DNA from 3 places in the Enterocloster sp. genome. Region 1 is predicted to be linked to each of the others. Evidence: predicted binding sites of a transcription regulator. Region 1 holds the regulator's gene; each other region holds the start of a gene.
What was found. Region 1 encodes HrcA, which represses chaperone genes, less so after heat shock. Its sites were predicted from a motif close to TGTTAGCACTCNNNNNNNNNGAGTGCTAACA; they were not measured.

Region 1 (6,423 bases):
GGAATTCTGAGGGTCATGTGATCATGTATGCCGATACCATCACAGATTCCATGCGGGTGGCGATTGAGGAGACGAAACGCCGCCGTCAGATCCAGCAGAGATATAATGAGGAGCATGGCATTACGCCTACAACCATTAAAAAGGCAGTAAGAGACCTGATCACCATTTCAAAGGCCGTGGAAAATGACAGTTTCGCAGATACGAAGGATCCGGAATCTATGGATGAGAAGGAACTTAAAAAGCTTTCAAAGGAACTGGAAAAGAAGATGCGTCAGGCAGCAGCCGAGTTAAACTTTGAGGAGGCGGCTCGGCTCAGAGACCGTATGGTGGAAGTGAAAAAGCTGCTTTTGGATATGGAATAGTCTGGGAACCGGTTGGGGCTGTAAGGAATTGTAAACTCTTTGTAAGAATTATGAAATTGCATAAATCCAAACTTTCCTTTATAATAAAATCATACAAAAGAAACAAAACGAATCTTAAATATAAGGAGGAGAGGTATATGTATACAAAGAAAATGTTTTCCCTGGCAATGGCAGCGTTTTTGTCAGCTATGGCTGTATTTCCGGTCTATGCGGGCACGGAGAAGATCGATACAGTGCGTTTGGAATTTTCTTATGATAAGGAGCCGGAGAGCGGAGATGATATTGGTGATATCAGCGTAAGGGCCAGAGACGATTCATATGATGTGGATTCCGTAGAGTACACGAATCTGGAGGATAAGGATGTCTGGACGGTAGGAGATGTTCCCGAGGTAAAGGTAGAACTTTCTGCTTCTGAGGGATACCGTTTTTCCTATACCAGCAAGAGCCACTTTAAGATAAGCGGCTGTGACGCTGAGTTTAAAAAGGCAAAAATTTATGATGACGGCGATTATATGGAAGTGACGGTAGAGCTGGACCGTATCGGAGGCAAGCTGGAGGCTGCTGATAATCTGGACTGGAATGACAGCACGGCTGAGTGGGACGAGGTAGAGGGTTCCAAGAGCTATGATGTAAAGCTGTTAAGAGATGACAAAACGGTTACAACTGTCAATACATCTAATACGTATTTTGACTTTTCCGGATATTTTAATAAAGAAGGAGATTATACCTTCCGTGTGAGAGCTATTGCAAGCTATAATGACAAGGCAGGCGAGTGGTCTGAGGATTCTTCTTCCCTGTATGTAGATGAGGATGAGGCAGGTTCTTACGGTGGAAGCGGACGCTGGGTACAGGAAGGCGGACGCTGGTGGTATTCTTACTCTACAGGCGGTTATCCGGCAGATGGCTGGAAACAGATCGATGGAGTGTGGTATCTCTTTGACCGTTCCGGATATATGCTTACTGGCTGGCAGAAGGTAGACCGTCAGTGGTATTATCTTGGTTCCAATGGTGCTCTTACAACCGGCTGGCAGAATGTAAACGGACAGTGGTATTATCTCAATGGAAGCGGTGAGATGCAGACGGGCTGGCAGTATGTAAGCGGCAGATGGTATTATTTAAACAGCAGCGGCGTAATGCAGACAGGATGGCTGGAGCAGAACGGACAGTGGTATTATCTGGATGGAAGCGGCGCTATGACAACCGGATGGCAGTCTGTGAATGGCAGATGGTACTATATGGGCGGAAGCGGAGTGATGTTTAGAAATACCTGGACACCGGATGGAAGATATGTAGACGGATCGGGAGCCTGGGTTCAGTAAGGATTGTATAAAGGATAGGTAAAAAGAGGAGCTGCTGTAACGGATGAAAGGGTTCGTACAGCAGCTCCTTTTGTATGCTTTAATTGAGGGGAAGCATGCAGGAAGATACGATCTCAATCGAATCAGATCTCCGGCTGTAGCGATAGATCTGGTTGGAGAGGCGGTCCTGAGGCAGAACCTCGGAGGCATTGATCTGGGCTACCATTTGGCTGAGTTCGTCATAAGAAATGTCTTCTTCATCGGGAAGAAGCAGAACTTCATGGATACTGGAGGGAAGAATCAGCACGTCGCGTTCAATCCCTTCTGAGAAATGTTTAAGAACATCAGGATAGAGCATACAGATTGCTCCGTTGATTCCGCAGGTATTGGAAAGAACATAGAAAGGGGTCATGGCCTGTCTGTTCAGGTCGGGGACGGAGTCTGTCAGATCCTCTAAAATACAGTCCATACTGGTAATGGACGGAGGAAAGAGCTGGGAAACATTGGAGATGGCAGCCTGAAAGAGTTCATCCTGGGAAATACCCCAGGTATTCAGATGAGAGGTATGGATTCCGGCAGTCATTATACCGGTATCATTTTCCTGAAGAAACAGGTAGAATACGATGGAAAGATCGTTCCATGGAATATGAGGCATATCCTGCAAAAGTGTTTCATTGGCAGCCGTGTTTATAAGGCGGCAGGCGGTCCGGGATTTCATGGCGCTGTAATCGGAAAGCCGGGCCGGATGAATGGTGGGCAAAGCCTCATTGGAGCGGTACAGTTCCAAAAGCTCCTGAGTGATTTCCTCCAAAGAGCAGCCTTCCAGATACTGATGGTAGCAGTTATTGAGATAAATAGCAGGAGCTACCGGATTTTTGTCTTTGGAAATGCACAGACCATCCAGAATCAGGCCGTTGTTTTTGGTGATCCTGTGCAGGCTCAGTTCATACTCCTTTCCCAGGGCCTGTTCCATGCCCGTTTTGATTTTGTTGAGAAATACGTCGTATACCAAATGTATACCCCCTTAGTACATTATATTTATGTAAACTGCAAAAGGCAGCTTCATAGCAGGTAAGAAAAATATTGTCCGGATATCATTCCTGAACAGGATCTGAAACGTATATAAAAGAATGTTTAGAAGGTTACAAAACAGACAGAAATTCTGATTTGTGAAATAAAAATGAATCTATGTCCAGAATAAAGGCAGAGAGGACTTTTGTCAAGAGAAAACTGTATATACAGGAAATAAGATCATGAAAAAAATGAAAAATCCCTTGACAAAACAGAGAGAAAGGAATATATTATGAAATGTAGATGTTAGCACTCCAAAGCATTGAGTGCTAATAATCGCAGGAGAGGAAGGTGACAGGAAACGATGGATACACAGCTGGATAACCGGAAGATCACCATATTAAAGGCGATCATCAAAACCTACCTGGAGACAGGCGAACCGGTTGGTTCCAGAACCATTTCCAAGTATTCAGAATTAAAACTGAGTTCTGCCACCATCCGTAACGAGATGTCAGATCTGGAAGAGATGGGATATATCATTCAGCCCCACACTTCCGCAGGGCGTATTCCTTCCGATAAGGGATACAGGTTCTATGTAGACCAGATCATGCAGGAAAAGGACAATGAAGTTACAGAATTTAAGGATATGATGGTTCAGAAGGTTGATAAGCTGGAACTGGTCCTTAAAAAGATGGCTCAGGTTCTGGCGGCCAATACCAATTATGCGGCCATGATCAGCGGCCCCAGCTACCACAAGACAAAGCTGAAATTTATCCAGCTGTCCAGAGTAGAGGCACATAAGCTTCTGGTAGTGGTTGTGGTAGAAGGAAATATCGTTAAAAATACCATGATCGATATTGCGGAAGAGCTGGGGGAACAGGAACTCTTGAATCTGAACATCCTGTTAAACAGCAGCTTAAACGGGCTGACGATTGAAGAAATCAATCTGGATATCATCAGTCGTCTGAAGGAGGATGCAGGCATTCACAGCCAGGTGGTGGAGCTGGTCTTAAACGAGGTTGCGGAAGCGATCAAGGCCGGCGGAGAAGATCTTCAGATTTATACCAGCGGGGCTACGAATATTTTTCGGTATCCGGAGCTTTCAGAAGGCGATAAGGCCAGCAAGCTGATCGGGACACTGGAGCACAAGGAAATGCTTCAGGAGTTTGTTTCCGAGGTCAATACGGAAAACGGCGGTGACGCCGGGATCCAGGTCTATATCGGTGATGAAACGCCGGTTCAGTCCATGAAGGACTGCAGCGTGGTTACAGCCAATTACGATCTGGGCGGAGGACTTCGGGGAACAGTCGGAATTATCGGACCGAAGCGTATGGATTATGAAAAGGTCCTTGGAACGCTGCGGAATCTGATGAGCCAGCTGGATGCAGCATTTAAAAAGGATGAAAGGTGATAAGCAGTGAGTGAAGATAATAAGAAGGAAGAAGTAACAGATATTCCGGAGACAGAGGAAGCGGCAGACGCTGTCAAAGAGGAAACTGCGGAAGCAGAGACTCAGACAGAAGAAGCTGCGGATAACGCGTCAAAGGGAGGTTTCTTTAAGAAAAAGAAGGATCCGAGAGATGAAAAGATCGAGGAGCTGACCGACCGGGTAAAACGCCAGATGGCTGAATTTGAAAATTTCAGAAAGAGAACGGAAAAGGAGAAATCTTCCATGTATGAGATGGGCGCCAGAGATATCATTGAGCGCATCCTTCCCGTGATCGACAATTTTGAGAGAGGCCTGGCAGTAATCCCTGAGGATAAAAAGGAAGATCCCATTGCAGAGGGCATGGAAAAAATCTACAAGCAGATCCAGAAGGTCTTTGAGGAAGCCGGAGTAAAGCCCATTGAGGCAGCCGGAAAGGAATTTGATCCCAATTTCCACAATGCAGTGATGCATGTGGAGGATGAGAGCCTGGGAGAAAATATCGTTGCGGAGGAGCTCCAGAAGGGATATATGTACCGGGACAGCGTTGTAAGACACAGTATGGTTAAAGTTGCAAACTAAAATATTTTATAGATTGATCAAATCAGGAGGAAATAACTATGGGCAAGATTATTGGTATCGACTTAGGTACAACGAATAGCTGCGTTGCCGTTATGGAAGGTGGAAAGCCAACCGTTATCGCAAATGCAGAGGGCGTAAGAACCACACCATCTATCGTGGCATTTACAAAAACAGGTGAAAGACTGGTAGGCGAGCCAGCAAAGCGTCAGGCAGTTACAAACGCAGACCGCACCATTTCTTCCATCAAGCGCCATATGGGCACAGACTACAAGGTGGACATTGACGGAAAGAAGTACACACCACAGGAGATTTCTGCCATGATCCTTCAGAAGCTGAAGGCAGATGCAGAGAGCTACTTAGGCGAGACAGTAACAGAGGCTGTTATCACTGTTCCCGCATACTTTAATGACGCACAGCGTCAGGCAACCAAGGACGCAGGAAAGATTGCAGGTCTGGAAGTAAAGCGTATCATCAACGAGCCTACAGCGGCAGCGCTGGCTTACGGCCTTGACAATGAAAATGAGCAGAAGATCATGGTATACGACTTAGGCGGCGGTACCTTTGATGTTTCTATTATCGAGATCGGTGACGGCGTAATCGAGGTTCTTTCCACCAATGGCGATACCCATCTTGGCGGCGATGACTTTGACAATGCAGTTACAAACTGGATGATCGCTGAGTTTAAGAAGGCAGAGGGCGTAGATCTTTCCGCTGATAAGATGGCTCTTCAGAGATTAAAGGAAGCAGCTGAGAAGGCAAAGAAGGAGCTGTCTACCGCTACTACTACCAATATCAACCTTCCGTTCATCACTGCAACTGCAGAGGGACCAAAGCATCTGGATATGAACTTAACCAGAGCAAAATTTGACGAGCTGACCCATGACCTGATCGAGCGCACCGCAATTCCGGTACAGAATGCATTAAAGGATGCAGGCATCACTGCTTCTGAGCTTGGAAAGGTGCTGTTAGTAGGCGGTTCTACCCGTATGATCTCTGCACAGGAAAAGGTAAAGCAGATCACAGGCAAAGAGCCCAGCAAGTCTTTAAATCCGGATGAGTGCGTAGCCATCGGTGCTGCAATCCAGGGCGGAAAACTGGCAGGCGATGCAGGCGCCGGAGATATCCTTCTTCTGGATGTTACCCCACTGTCCCTGTCCATTGAGACCATGGGCGGCGTAGCTACCAGACTGATCGAGAGAAATACAACCATTCCTACCAAGAAGAGCCAGATTTTCTCTACTGCTGCTGACAATCAGACTGCTGTTGATATCCATGTGGTACAGGGTGAGCGTCAGTTTGCAAGAGATAACAAGACTCTTGGACAGTTCCGTCTGGATGGAATTCCGCCAGCAAGAAGAGGTATCCCTCAGATCGAGGTAACCTTCGATATCGACGCTAACGGTATTGTAAATGTATCTGCAAAGGATCTGGGAACCGGAAAAGAGCAGCACATCACCATTACCTCCGGCTCCAATATGTCTGACGCTGATATCGACAAGGCTGTAAAGGAAGCTGCTGAGTATGAGGCTCAGGATAAGAAGCGCAAGGAAGCCATTGACGCCAGAAATGACGCCGATTCCATGGTATTCCAGACTGAAAAGGCCTTAGAAGAGGTTGGAGACAAGATTGATGCCAATGATAAGGCAGAGGTAGAGGCAGACTTAAATGCACTGAAGGAAGCAATCAACCGTGCTCCGGTAGATCAGATGACCGATGCTCAGGTAGAGGATATCAAGTCCGGCAA
Region 2 (6,423 bases), on a different contig from region 1:
ACGGTTCAAAAACTCCGGACGGAAATGAGTTCTCAGGTCATTCATCACAGCCTCTTTAGCCTCCGGGCGGATGGAGCCATTCTCATCAATCCCCTCTAAAAGATACTGGGAGCCGATGTTGGAAGTAAGAATGATAATGGTGTTTTTAAAATCCACCGTGCGTCCCTGAGAATCTGTGATCCGTCCGTCATCCAGTACCTGCAGCAGCACATTAAATACATCCGGATGTGCCTTTTCCACCTCATCAAACAGCACTACGCTGTAGGGCTTGCGGCGCACAGCCTCTGTAAGCTGTCCGCCCTCATCATAGCCCACATATCCTGGAGGCGCTCCAATGAGACGTGCCACAGAATGCTTCTCCATATATTCGCTCATATCAATGCGCACCATATTGGATTCATCATCAAACAGTGACTCTGCAAGAGCCTTGGCAAGCTCTGTTTTACCTACGCCGGTGGGGCCTAAAAACAGGAAGGAACCAATGGGCTTCGTAGGATCTTTAATTCCTGCCTTTGACCGGATAATGGCCTCTGTGACCTTCTCAACGCCCTCGTCCTGTCCTACGACTCTCTTATGGAGCACCTGATCCAGATGAAGGGTCTTGCTGCGCTCGCTCTCTGTAAGCTTTGCCACAGGAATGCCGGTCCATTTGGACACAATTCTTGCAATCTCATCCTCTGTCACACTCTCATGAACCAGGCTCAGATCTTCCTTTTTAACCTTCTCTTCCTCTGCCTCCAGCTCCTTCTGCAGCTGGGGCAGCTTTCCATACTGAAGCTCTGCCGCCTTGTTCAGATCGTATTTCTGCTGGGCATCCTGGATCTGGCGGTTTACAGCCTCAATCTCTTCACGGAGAGCAGAGAGGCGGTCTACGCTGGATTTTTCATTTTCCCACTGAGCCTTTTTTGCGGTAAATTCATCATGCAGCTCTGCCAGCTCCTTCTGTAAATCTGCCAGACGATCCTGGCTTAAGCGGTCTGTTTCCTTTTTTAATGCTGCTTCCTCGATTTCCATCTGCATCAGCCTGCGGGACAGCTCGTCTAATTCTGCGGGCATACTGTCCATTTCAGTTTTGATCATTGCACAGGCCTCATCTACCAGGTCAATGGCCTTATCGGGCAGAAAACGGTCGGAAATATAGCGGTCGGACAGCATGGCTGCGCTTACCAGAGCGGAATCTGTGATCTTTACGCCATGGTAAACCTCATACCGCTCCTTCAGTCCTCTGAGAATGGAAATGGTGTCCTCAACCGTAGGCTCTGCCACCATAACCGGCTGGAACCGGCGCTCTAAGGCCGCATCCTTTTCAATGTACTGGCGGTATTCATTTAAGGTAGTAGCGCCGATGCAGTGCAACTCGCCTCTTGCCAGCATGGGCTTTAACATATTGCCCGCATCCATGGATCCCTCTGTCTTTCCTGCTCCCACAATGGTATGAAGCTCATCAATAAAGAGGATGATCTGGCCTTCGCTCTTTTTTACCTCTTCCAGAACTGCTTTTAAACGCTCCTCAAATTCGCCTCTATACTTGGCTCCTGCCACTAAGGCTCCCATATCAAGGGCAAAGAGCTTTTTATCCTTTAAGCCCTCCGGCACATCGCCCCGGACGATTCTCTGAGCCAGACCTTCTACAACGGCTGTCTTACCTACGCCGGGCTCACCAATCAGCACCGGATTATTTTTTGTCTTTCTGGACAGAATACGGACTACGTTGCGGATTTCACTGTCGCGGCCGATCACCGGATCCAGCTTCTGGTTTCTGGCCCGCTCTACCAGGTCATAACCATATTTTTCCAGTGTATCATAGGTCGCCTCCGGGTTGTCGCTGACTACCCTCTGATTGCCCCGGACGGTGGACAACGCCTGCAAAAACCGTTCTCTGGTGATTCCATAAGTCTTAAACAGCTCCTTCATTTCCCGTCCGGGCTGCTTTAAAAGTGCTAAAAACAAATGCTCCACCGAAACGTACTCGTCTCCCATAGCCTTTGCTTCATCCTCAGCGTTAATCAGTACCTTGTTTAAATCATTGCTGATGTAAAGCTGGCCGCCGCCGCTTACCTTTGTAAGCTTCTCAATGGCCTGTTTGGCCTCATTTTTAAACATATCTCCCTGGATTCCCATTTTCGTAACCAGCTTCATGATCAGGCTGTCATCCAAGGTCAGGAGACTGTAAAGCAGATGCGGCTGATCGATCTGCTGATTGCCGTACTCATACGCCAGCTTTTCACAGCCCTGCACCGCCTCCATGGACTTTTGTGTAAATTTATTGATATTCATACGCCATTCCCCTTTCTGCTGCGGAATCGTGTTTCTGTTCTTTGTTCTATGCGTACTATAACACATGTTATTAGCAGTGTCAAGAGTCGAGTGCTAATTTTTTTACAGAATCCTTTATATGCAGACACCCGCCGGCCGGAACGATTCCAACAGGTGGGTGTAAAAGAAATTATTTACTTTTTAAGTCCTAATGCTTTAATGGTCTTGGCTGTTAATGTACCCTCATAGATCACAGTAGCCGTATCTCCGGTCTTTAAGCCGTCAAACATCCCATCTTCCCCCACAAATGAAAAGAAGGTATTTTCCGGATCCTCTGTATCCAGAACAACATGATTGCTCTCTGCCTCTGCTACGGTACCGGTAAGGGTCTTAATTCCCGCGTCCTCTGTATCTCTGGCGTCTGCAGTCACGATCTTTGTAGCGACTGCGGGAACTTCCTCATCTTCCAGATCTCCATAATATGTAATATCTGCCTCTGTGCCGGCCTTAACGCCATCCTTTGTGACCGTCTGGGCAATGAGGGTATTTAAGGTATAGGAACCGTCCTCCGTCTTTAAAACAAGGCTTCCATCTTCTGTGCTTTCAATGGTTCCCGTAATTGTCAGATCATCCTCCTCAGCAGCTTCCTCCTCGGCTTCCTCTGCTGCGGAAATCACAATATCAACCTCTACGGCCTTTGCCGGCGTTTCTCCCAGCGCTCCTGTGTAGTAAACATCTACCTCATCGCCTTCACCGATGGCCTCTGCTCCGGTAAGCTCTGCTCCGGACACGTCAAATCCGGCTTCTGTTCCGGCATCGTCTGTTACTGTAATAACCGTATCCTCTACTGTCTTTACAATACCGTAAAAGCTCTCCGTCTCTGCCTCCTCTTCCTCGGAAGAAGCCTCTGCCGTGGTTGTCTCTGCTACCGAAGACGCGGCTGTCGTAGCCGTTGCTGCCTCAGTCTCTGTTTTCTGAGATGAACAGGCTGTCATTCCAAGGGCAGCTGCCATCACTGCGATCATAAAATATTTTCTTTTCATAAATGAACTCTCCTCTCCATTCATTTCTGTATACACGATACATATTACTACGTAATCTGTGTTTTTACTATGTATTTTCTTTGAAATTTTCTTTAGAATTCTATAAAAAAATCATTAAGCTCTAATTATATTTCAGCTCCTCTTCCTGGCTTTTACGCCTGTTTTTCCCTGTAAAATACAGAACAATCCCCAACAATATGCCTGAAACTCCCAATGCAGCCGTAACAGTCACTCCGGTTCGGATCCAGCGTAAAAATGGATCCGGCTCTTCTGCCGCTTCCGGCTCTAAAACCAATGCCTCTTCCTGCTCTTTTTCTGAATTAGAAATATTCCCCAGTTCCGCAGGTTCATACACAGCGGACACCTCATAGGAAACCGGCTCCACAACCTGAACCTGTCCTCTGTATACAGCCTCGTAATCACGCAGCAGCCTCTCTCCCCTTGCCGACGCCCTGCGGCAGACCTGGCCCGTTTCATCCATAAAGCTTTCCCCATCCCAATCCATAGATGTGATATGGTAAGCCTCGGACGAAAGCCCCATTTCTCCTAAAAGAAGCTCCTGTTCTGCCAAAGCTGAATCCAGGATATCTTCCCCGGAAATTTTTATTCCACCCAATTCATATTCATCTGCTCCATAGGAATAAAATGTCACAGGCGCCTGAAAATCCTCTCTCCACTCCTCCCCCAGTACCCGACTCTCCTGCATATACAGCCGTCCTGATATCTTTGCGCCATTTTCCTCCTGCCTGCTGTCCACATAGGGTGGAAGCGTCTCTGCTCCTTCTACCTCCCGGTACACTTCCGTTTTTTCAAGCATACGGCTCCGGGAAGCTTCCGGCAGCTCACGCACCTCCCAGTCCGCCAGGCGGTAATGAATCCCATTTTCATCTGTATAGGAAGCTTCCGGCTGTTTCAACGACGGTAAGTCTTCCTCCTTCAAATTCTGTTTTAAAATAATGGAGCCCGGATGTGTCTTTTCCTCCTGATTCGGATCATACTCGATCACCTGCTCTGCAGCGGCCCAGACCGTTTTGGATGATACATTGACAGCAGTAAACATCATTCCCGCCGTGACCGCCAGACATAAAAGCTGCCTTCTGTTTTTGTATTCGTTCATATTTGTTCCCCCGTTTTGGTTTATCTGATTTACATAAAATACCTGTTTGGCTTTCCGCCTTTTGCAGTGTATTCTGCTTTTATCTAATTGCCAATGTGCGGTTCTGTTTTCAAATCAAATATCCTGGTGTGGGAGACCTTTGGAAATTTAAGAAATGAATGAATCTGATGTATAAAACCCTGAAGACTTTAGAAAATAGATCCGGACGGAGGGAACTCCGCCCGGTAAAGACATTATAAATATGTATGCTTCAAATTGCAAGTATTTTTAACGGAACTGGCTGTATTTATGTCCGGGCTGGATACCGCCCCTAAACGAAGCCAGTTCGCTGACTGTTACCAGCTGATAACCTCTGGCTGTCAGTTCAGGAATCAGAACTTCTGCCGCCTGTGCCGTTGGCTCATAAATATCATGCATCAAAATGATGTCTCCATCCTTTACCTGATCCAGAACCGTATCAATGGTTCTTTGAGCATTACGGTGCTGCCAGTCTCTCGTATCAATAGACCACATAATTGCCGGCATACCCATAGAGCCTAATACAGACAGTGATGCGCCGTCCACATATCCTCCTGGCGGACGCATCAGTACCGGAGACACACCGCAGGCAGAAGCAATCTTCTGATTCACAGAACCTACCTGGCTGCGAATGCCTTCCGCCCCAATTTTTGTAAGATATTTATGGTCATTGGTGTGGTTTGCGACCTCACAGCCCTGTTCGGCCATACGGCGGATCACTGCGGCATTGGAGTCCACATTGGTACCTACCATAAAGAATGTAGCCCGTCCCCCATTCTGCTGCAAGCTGTCAAGGATCCGGCTGGTAACCGAAGTCCGCGGGCCGTCATCAAAGGTCAGGGCGATCATAGGTCTGGAGGGATCGACTGCGTTCATGGCTGCCTGAGGCGCTCCGGCGTCCTTTGCCGTGATCGCAGCCCTGATTCCATCGATCCTCAGGCCAGCTCCCTCCGTACCTGCCACAGCTCCATTTAATGCCCAATCCGTCCATGTACCATTCTGATAAACCTTATAATACAGATCATATGATGCTGCAGACGCTCCATACAGCTCCATGCAGATCGCTTCCAGCGGCGCCTCAGCAGACGCATTTCCCGCCTCCGCTCCATCCTCTGCCGGATCCAGCCAGCCGGTCCCGCTTAAATTTACCTGATAGCGGATGCCTACCTGAGCATCTGCCGGAATATTGATCAGATTCGCCCTCATAGCTGCCACCCAGCTTCCATAAGGAGCCTGCAATGCCTGATTATCCGCAGCCGTACCGCTCCATCCCTGGACCGGGGAGTAAATACTGTAGTTTACCTGAAGAGGGAGGTCAGATGAGGCTGTTGAATGATCCGCTGTATCCTGAATTTCGGATCCGGTAGCGGACTGTCCGGATTCCCCCTGGGCTTCGGATCCGCCTGCCGGCTGACCTTCCGCGCTCTGTACCCCATCTGTTTCAGACGGCTTTTCCTGCTCATCGTTCTGATCTGATGGGCCCACTGCTTCCATGCCCGGCCCGCCGGCCGGACCTGCTGCCGCCCCTACTCCCATGGTTCCTGCAAGTGCCGTCATTCCCTGGGTTCCAAACAGGATTCCCATTATGACAAGCAGCGCCAAAATCCTGCCGTTTCGTTTTAAATTGCTCATTCTTTCATTCTCCTTACTGTCTGCCGCTTCCAGTAGACCGTCCATCGCCTAAAGCCAATGGACTTCCTGCTTCATTGACCTCATGTCCCAGCTCCGAATACAGTCCGGCAGAGCATAATATATTCTTTGTAATAAAGATGTTCCTTTAAATCATCCAATGCATCTGCAATCCCCCAGTAATACCAGGCGTGCATGGCCTTATCCTTTTCATTAAACCGCTGCCAGATTTCATCCCCAAGAACCAGATAATCCTTTGCCGTACAGCGCATATTGCTGAGCTTATCCCCAAGAGCCAGGATCTTAATCTCTCTTGGAGCACTTTTCAGATGCTGTATGGTAGCTCCCTTCCGTTCCCTC
Region 3 (6,423 bases), on a different contig from region 1:
CTTCTCATGCTGCTGTCGCAGCTTTTGGGGAGAGAGACGGGAATTGCCCTGGAAAATCCAACCTATCGTCAGGCTTACCGGGTACTAAAGAGCCTGGGACATCTAGTTGTTCCCGTAAAAATGGACCGGTATGGCATGGATGTTTTGGATCTGGAACAGAGCAAAACTCAGGCTGCTTATGTAATGCCGTCCCATCAGTATCCCACAGGGATCGTCATGCCTGTAAAGCGCAGACAGGAGCTTTTAAGCTGGGCTTACAGAGGAGAAAACAGGTATGTGATCGAAGATGATTATGACAGTGAATTCCGCTATAAAGGACGTCCGATCCCCGCACTTCAGGGCATGGACCAGGGGGGGAGGGTCATTTATATGGGGACATTTTCACGTTCCATTGCCCCGGCGATCCGCGTGGGATTTATGGTGCTTCCTGGAGAGCTCCTTTCAAGGTATCGGAGCCAGGCCGGATTTTATGCCTGTACGGTTTCACGGATCGATCAGAAGGTGCTGTATCATTTTATTACAGGCGGGTATTATGAGCGCCATTTAAACCGGATGCGGGCCGTGTATAAGGGGAAGCATGACGCTCTGTTAAGCGGTCTTAAAGAACTGGAAGATATGTTTTGGATCAGGGGAGAATATGCGGGGATCCATGTGCTTCTCACACATAAAGGGCAGATGCCGGAAAAAGAGCTGATCGAACGGGCTGCCGGTGAGGGCGTACGGGTTTATGGCATGTCGGAAGCCGTGATAGGGGAAAATAAGGATCTGGTGCCGTCTACAGTGATTTTGGGATATGCCAATTTAAAGGAAAAGGAAATACAGGAGGGCTGTATGCGTCTGGCAAGAGCCTGGAAATGAGTACATGGACAGAGAGCCTGAGGAAAGCAGAGAAAGGAGCGCAAGATGAAGAGAAAGAGAAAGGAACGATACAGGTTATGGGCTGCTGTTGCAGTGCTGTATGCAGTGGTGCTGCCGGTAAGTGGACTGATGGGAATGACAGAGAATCGCCAAAATGCCCGGATGCAAAGCGAATCGGTCAGAGAGGTGGAGCCGGTAAATAAGCAGGGCGCAGTGAAAGAGAATGAAGAAAATCCGACCGGTTCGGAGACTGTTTTTGGAGAACTAAGCCTTACGGCAGAGCAGCTTGACGCGGCAGAGGCGGTTTTTTCTTCCCTTGAAAGCCTGGATCTGGAACAGGCGGCCCGGCTCATGGACAGAGAGCAGGACGTTCTGGCAGACCTGTTTTATGAGACAATGGGAGGAACACGGTATCTGTACACACCATCTGGCTTTACTGCTCAGATCGAGGGAGAAGGAATGGTATTTACCATGCCGGGAACGGTATTTTATGGTTATTTTAAAGATGGAAAGCCCAGGGGGGAATGTCTGGCTCTTCAGTTTATCAATGTAGACAGCCCCCGTTACAATTATTCCTATGGAATCTGGAGAGACGGCAGGATGACGGGCTATGGAAGCACAGGATACTGTTATTATGAAAATGTGCCTCAGGGAGAGATGGCTAAAACAGTAAAGCAGGGGAATTTTAAAAATGATTTATTAGAAGGGGAAATTTCCTATGAAACTACCGGTGCAGACGGAACGGTATCCCACTGGTATATGGCGGCATCAGAAGGGGCGACAGTGATCAATACCCGCTGGATCTGGATGGAGGAGGAGAAAGAGTATCAGCTTATGTCTGCCGATGCCCAGAGCCATGGCTATCTGATCAGCGAGGAACAGGCTGGTCAAGTGATGTGGATGAACCTGCTGGGGTGGGAAGTATAAGGGGAAAATAAAGGGACAAAGCCTGAAAATAGCTTTGTCCCGTATATAAACCTAAACCAGCGACTCATCATCCTCAGTGAGAATGGTTCCCTCTTCATCTTCTGCAAGTTCTACTGAAACTACATCCTCTGTTTCATCATCTTCTTCGGAAGAACCCCCATCTTCGGTCTCAGAAGGCTGTTTTTCCGTATAGACTGGTTCGGCATCCAGACGTTCATAGTCATAGAGATCATCATCGTCTACATAATCGTCATCCAGGAAGCCGTCCTCCTCCATGTGTACCTCTTCGGGCTCATCCTCCTTTTCATGCTCCTCCTTCCATTCCTCTTTTTTTGACTTCATGGAATTCAGTGCTATATGTGCGGTGTCCACAGCGGCAGATACAGCCTCATGGGCCGTATCAGAGAACAGGCTTCCTGCGTCTCGGAGCACATTTTTTGTAGCCTGAGCCATATCCTTGGCAGCTACTTTAAATTCGTCTTTGCTGGAGGTAAGAGAAATATAATTGCGGTTTACTTTCGCTGATTCAAAGGTACTGTCTTCAGATCCATCTTTTTTTAATTCACTATCCTCATCTTCTTCAAATTCCCTGAAATCCTTTTCCAGCTCTTTGTGATAGGTCTTATACTGGAGTACATAGGAAACACCGGCTGCCACAGCTCCGGATACGGCGGCTAAAGCGACCAGTTTTCCCCAACCTTTTTTTGCCATATAAATTCCCCTTTCTTTGATAAGTTGTCTGATTATGACTGTTTGCTATTATTGTAATACGAATGGGAAAAAAAATAAACATGAAATCATAAAAAAAATATTAAATTACAGGAAAATCATCCAGAGAAAGAAAATTTTTATCAGAATAAAACGGTTCTGAATTTTAAAGGCGGGATGCCCTCCTGTTTTTTAAAAAAGCTGATAAAACTGGATTCTCCTCCAAAGCCGCATTGGCAGGCGATTTCGTGAACGGGAAGTTCGGTGGTTTTTAAAAGCTCTTTTGCTTTGGAAAGACGAAGAGACAGCAGGTATTCATAGGGCGGAACACCGGTCTGGCGTTTAAACTGTCTGGAAAATTGGGAAGGACTCAGGCTGACTGCCTTTGCCATATGTTCAACCGTTATTTTTTCGGAATAATGTGCCTTCATATAGCGGACCGCTGCAAAGGACAAACTGTTTTCTCCCTCAGAATCCATGGTTTCTTCAAACAGGCCTGTGATCAGTGTATATCCTGGAGGATAAGCGGCTGATGCTTATGGCTTCTCTGGCTTTTATAAGCTCAAAAAGCTCACAGATATGGGCAGGAATTACAGAAGCTGGGGAAATAATGCAGCCTCTTTTGATCATGAGCTCACGTCCCTGATATAAAAAAGAAAAGGTACCGCGGACGATGTAAGCGATTAAAATACTGTCAAAGGAGCTGCGGTCTACCCGGTATCCACTGGTACAGTAAAAATGGCCTGCGCTTAAAGGGTAAAAAAAGAGCCTGGGATTAAAAGCGCCGGAATAGAAAAAAAGCTCGGATGACTGTAAGATACCTTTTTGCATATTCCTCCTACTCTGCCATACAGCAGGATTTTGAAATTATTCGGCGATATTTCAAAAGAAATTTCCGCTGCTTCATTGTATACTAAAACAGAACAGGGGTCAATCAATCAGCCTGTGAATCTTTAAGTCTATATAACAGAGGTGGCAGAGATGAAGTGTATTACAGAATTAAAGGATTGGGATTTTAAAATCCCGGAGCTTGGATTTGAAAAAAGAGTGACGCTTCCTTATACATGGAATGTGGAAAATGAGCGGCCGGTACAGCTTTACAGAGGACCGGCAGAATATACAACAGAAATTGAACTGGATGAAATGCCATGGGACAGGGCAGTGCTGTATTTTGGTTGTGTATTTCATACGGCCAGGGTATTTGTAAACGGAATACCGGCAGGAGGCCATACAGGCTCTGGATATACGCCCTTTGAGTTGGATATAACTGATTTGGCAGTACGGGGGAAAAACCAGATCTGTGTAGTCGCAGACAACAGTAAAAAAGAGGATATGCTCCCTCATGGACTGGATTATGACTGGGCGGATGACGGAGGGCTGCTCCGGGATGTATGTCTGATCCGGATGGAAAAGGACGATATTATGGAAATGAAAACAGGGTATGCCATTGAATCCATAAGCGGACAGACCTGCAGCGGTTATCTGGAGTTTTATATAAAAGGAACAGCGAAAGAGGCCCTGGTTCAGGTGTCGGAGTACAAAACCGGACACATAGTGCTGTCTGAAACGATCCATACAGACACGCTGGTCCGTATCCCCTTTGAGGGCCTTAAGCTATGGGCGCCGGAGCATCCCCGGCTTTATGTGGTGCAGGTGCGCACAAAACAGGATATGGCTTCTGAACGGATCGGCCTGCGCACCATAGAAGTAAAGGGAGCGGGCGTATATCTGAACGGAAAGCGAATTTTTATGAAGGGCTGTGAGTGGATGCCGGGTTCTCATCCGGATTATGGCATGGCAGAGCCCTTTGAGCACAGCAGAAAATGCCTGTCTCAGTTAAAACAGGCTGGCTGCGTATTTACCCGTTTCCACTGGCAGCAGGACAGAAGGATCCTGGACTGGTGCGATGAAAACGGACTTATGGTTCAGGAGGAGATTCCTTTCTGGGGACAGCCAAAGAAAGCCGGATCAGAGCAGCTTGCGCTGGCAAAGCAGCAGGCCGGGGAAATGGTGCATTATCACGGCAGCCATCCGTCCATTATCTGCTGGGGCGTTGGAAATGAGCTTGGGGGAGAACTTCCGGAAACCATTGCGTATGCAAAGGAGATGTACCGGTATTTTAAAGAACTGGATGGCAGCAGGCTGGTGAATTATGTTTCCAATACGGTTTCCAGAGATGCAAATGTTGATTTGGATGATGCGGCCATGTATGGCGATATTGCCATGTGGAATGAGTATCTGGGTCTCTGGCAGCCCTGTGAGGATGTAGAAGGGGTGATCCGAAGGACGTATGAGAAGTTTGGCGGTATGCCGTCCATGGTTACGGAATTTGGATTGTGTGAGCCCGCTTTTGAAGGGGGCGATGAGAGAAGGGCGCAGATCTTAAGAGAGCGGATCCCGGTATATAAAAGCCTCGAAAATATGGCAGGCTATGTATGGTTTTCCTTAAATGACTATCGAACTCACTATGGGGAATATGGGGAGGGGAAAATGAAGCAGCGGATCCATGGGTCGACGGATCTGTATGGAAATGAAAAGCCTTCCTATGAGGTGTTCTGCGAAATTGAGTAAAATGGCGTTGTTTTAGTCATATTTGAGTAAGCGGAGCTGTATGATCTAATGATACTTCACAAATATTTTAGAAAATATTAGCACTCAACTCTTGACAGTGCTAATAAGCAGTGGTATAACTTACATTGTGAACAAAAGAAGCAGGAAACAGCAAAAGCTGAGAGAAAATAATGAATGATCACAAGGAGGAATCCAGATATGAAGTTAGTACCATTATTTGACAAGGTCGTATTAAAGCAGTTAGTTGCAGAGGAGACTACCAAGTCCGGCATCGTTCTTCCGGGAGCAGCAAAGGAAAAGCCACAGCAGGCAGAGGTAATCGCAGTTGGACCAGGCGGCGTGGTTGACGGCAAGGAAGTGGTTATGCAGGTAAAGGCCGGCGACACTGTAATCTATTCCAAGTATTCAGGAACAGAGGTAGAGCTGGATGACGAGAAGTATGTGATCGTTAAGCAGAGCGACATTCTGGCAGTAGTAGAGTAATCATTAAAAATACGGACTTATTTATAAATTTGGAGGTTGATTGACATGGCAAAGCAGATTAAATATGGCGTAGATGCCCGCAAGGCACTGGAAGCAGGCGTAAATCAGTTAGCAGATACCGTTCGCGTAACCTTAGGCCCTAAGGGACGCAACGTAGTTCTTGACAAGTCCTTTGGCGCACCGCTGATCACAAATGACGGTGTTACTATTGCAAAGGAAATCGAGCTTGCAGATCCATTTGAGAACATGGGCGCACAGCTGATCAAGGAAGTTGCTTCCAAGACAAATGACGTAGCAGGCGACGGTACTACCACAGCAACCGTTCTGGCACAGGCTATGGTAAATGAAGGCATGAAGAACCTGGCAGCAGGCGCTAACCCGATCATCTTAAGAAAGGGTATGAAGAAGGCCACAGACGCAGCTGTTGAGGCGATCAAGGCTATGAGCAAGCCTGTAGGCGGCAAGGCTCAGATCGCAAGAGTAGCAGCTATCTCTGCATCGGATGATGAGGTAGGTACAATGGTAGCTGACGCCATGGAGAAGGTTTCCAAGGACGGTGTTATCACCATCGAGGAATCCAAGACCATGAAGACAGAGCTGGATCTGGTAGAAGGTATGCAGTTTGACAGAGGCTACCTGTCCGCATATATGTGCACCGATATGGATAAGATGGAAGCAAATCTGGATGATCCATACGTTCTGATCACTGATAAGAAGATTTCCAATATCCAGGATCTGCTGCCTCTGTTAGAGCAGATCGTAAAGATGGGCGCAAGACTGCTGATCATCGCTGAGGATGTTGAGGGAGAGGCATTAACAACTCTGATCGTAAATAAGTTAAGAGGTACCTTCAATGTAGTTGCTGTCAAGGCTCCG

Region 2: clpB (ATP-dependent chaperone ClpB) is a predicted target of HrcA. The motif match lies at 2,346-2,376, and genes of this name have one in related genera.
Region 3: ACZM6M_RS01750 (co-chaperone GroES) is a predicted target of HrcA. The motif match lies at 5,140-5,170, and genes of this name have one in related genera.

The regions. Positions count from the first base shown of each region.
Region 1 covers NZ_DBMACH010000003.1:266,863-273,285, reverse strand. Annotated here, with positions in the region: gene uvrB (excinuclease ABC subunit UvrB) at 1-362, shown strand, start outside; gene ACZM6M_RS05295 (cell wall-binding repeat-containing protein) at 500-1,681, shown strand; gene ACZM6M_RS05290 (DUF5688 family protein) at 1,761-2,672, opposite strand; gene hrcA (heat-inducible transcriptional repressor HrcA) at 3,036-4,082, shown strand; gene grpE (nucleotide exchange factor GrpE) at 4,089-4,679, shown strand; gene dnaK (molecular chaperone DnaK) at 4,718-6,423, shown strand, end outside.
Region 2 covers NZ_DBMACH010000006.1:82,551-88,973, forward strand. Annotated here, with positions in the region: gene clpB (ATP-dependent chaperone ClpB) at 1-2,277, opposite strand, end outside; gene ACZM6M_RS08180 (hypothetical protein) at 2,451-3,299, opposite strand; gene ACZM6M_RS08185 (hypothetical protein) at 3,421-4,416, opposite strand; gene ACZM6M_RS08190 (polysaccharide deacetylase family protein) at 4,684-6,066, opposite strand; gene ACZM6M_RS08195 (HD domain-containing protein) at 6,147-6,423, opposite strand, start outside.
Region 3 covers NZ_DBMACH010000001.1:340,392-346,814, forward strand. Annotated here, with positions in the region: gene pdxR (MocR-like pyridoxine biosynthesis transcription factor PdxR) at 1-858, shown strand, start outside; gene ACZM6M_RS01725 (hypothetical protein) at 904-1,785, shown strand; gene ACZM6M_RS01730 (hypothetical protein) at 1,837-2,496, opposite strand; gene ACZM6M_RS01735 (helix-turn-helix domain-containing protein) at 2,637-2,972, opposite strand; gene ACZM6M_RS01740 (AraC family ligand binding domain-containing protein) at 2,980-3,324, opposite strand; gene ACZM6M_RS01745 (glycoside hydrolase family 2 protein) at 3,475-5,064, shown strand; gene ACZM6M_RS01750 (co-chaperone GroES) at 5,263-5,547, shown strand; gene groL (chaperonin GroEL) at 5,593-6,423, shown strand, end outside.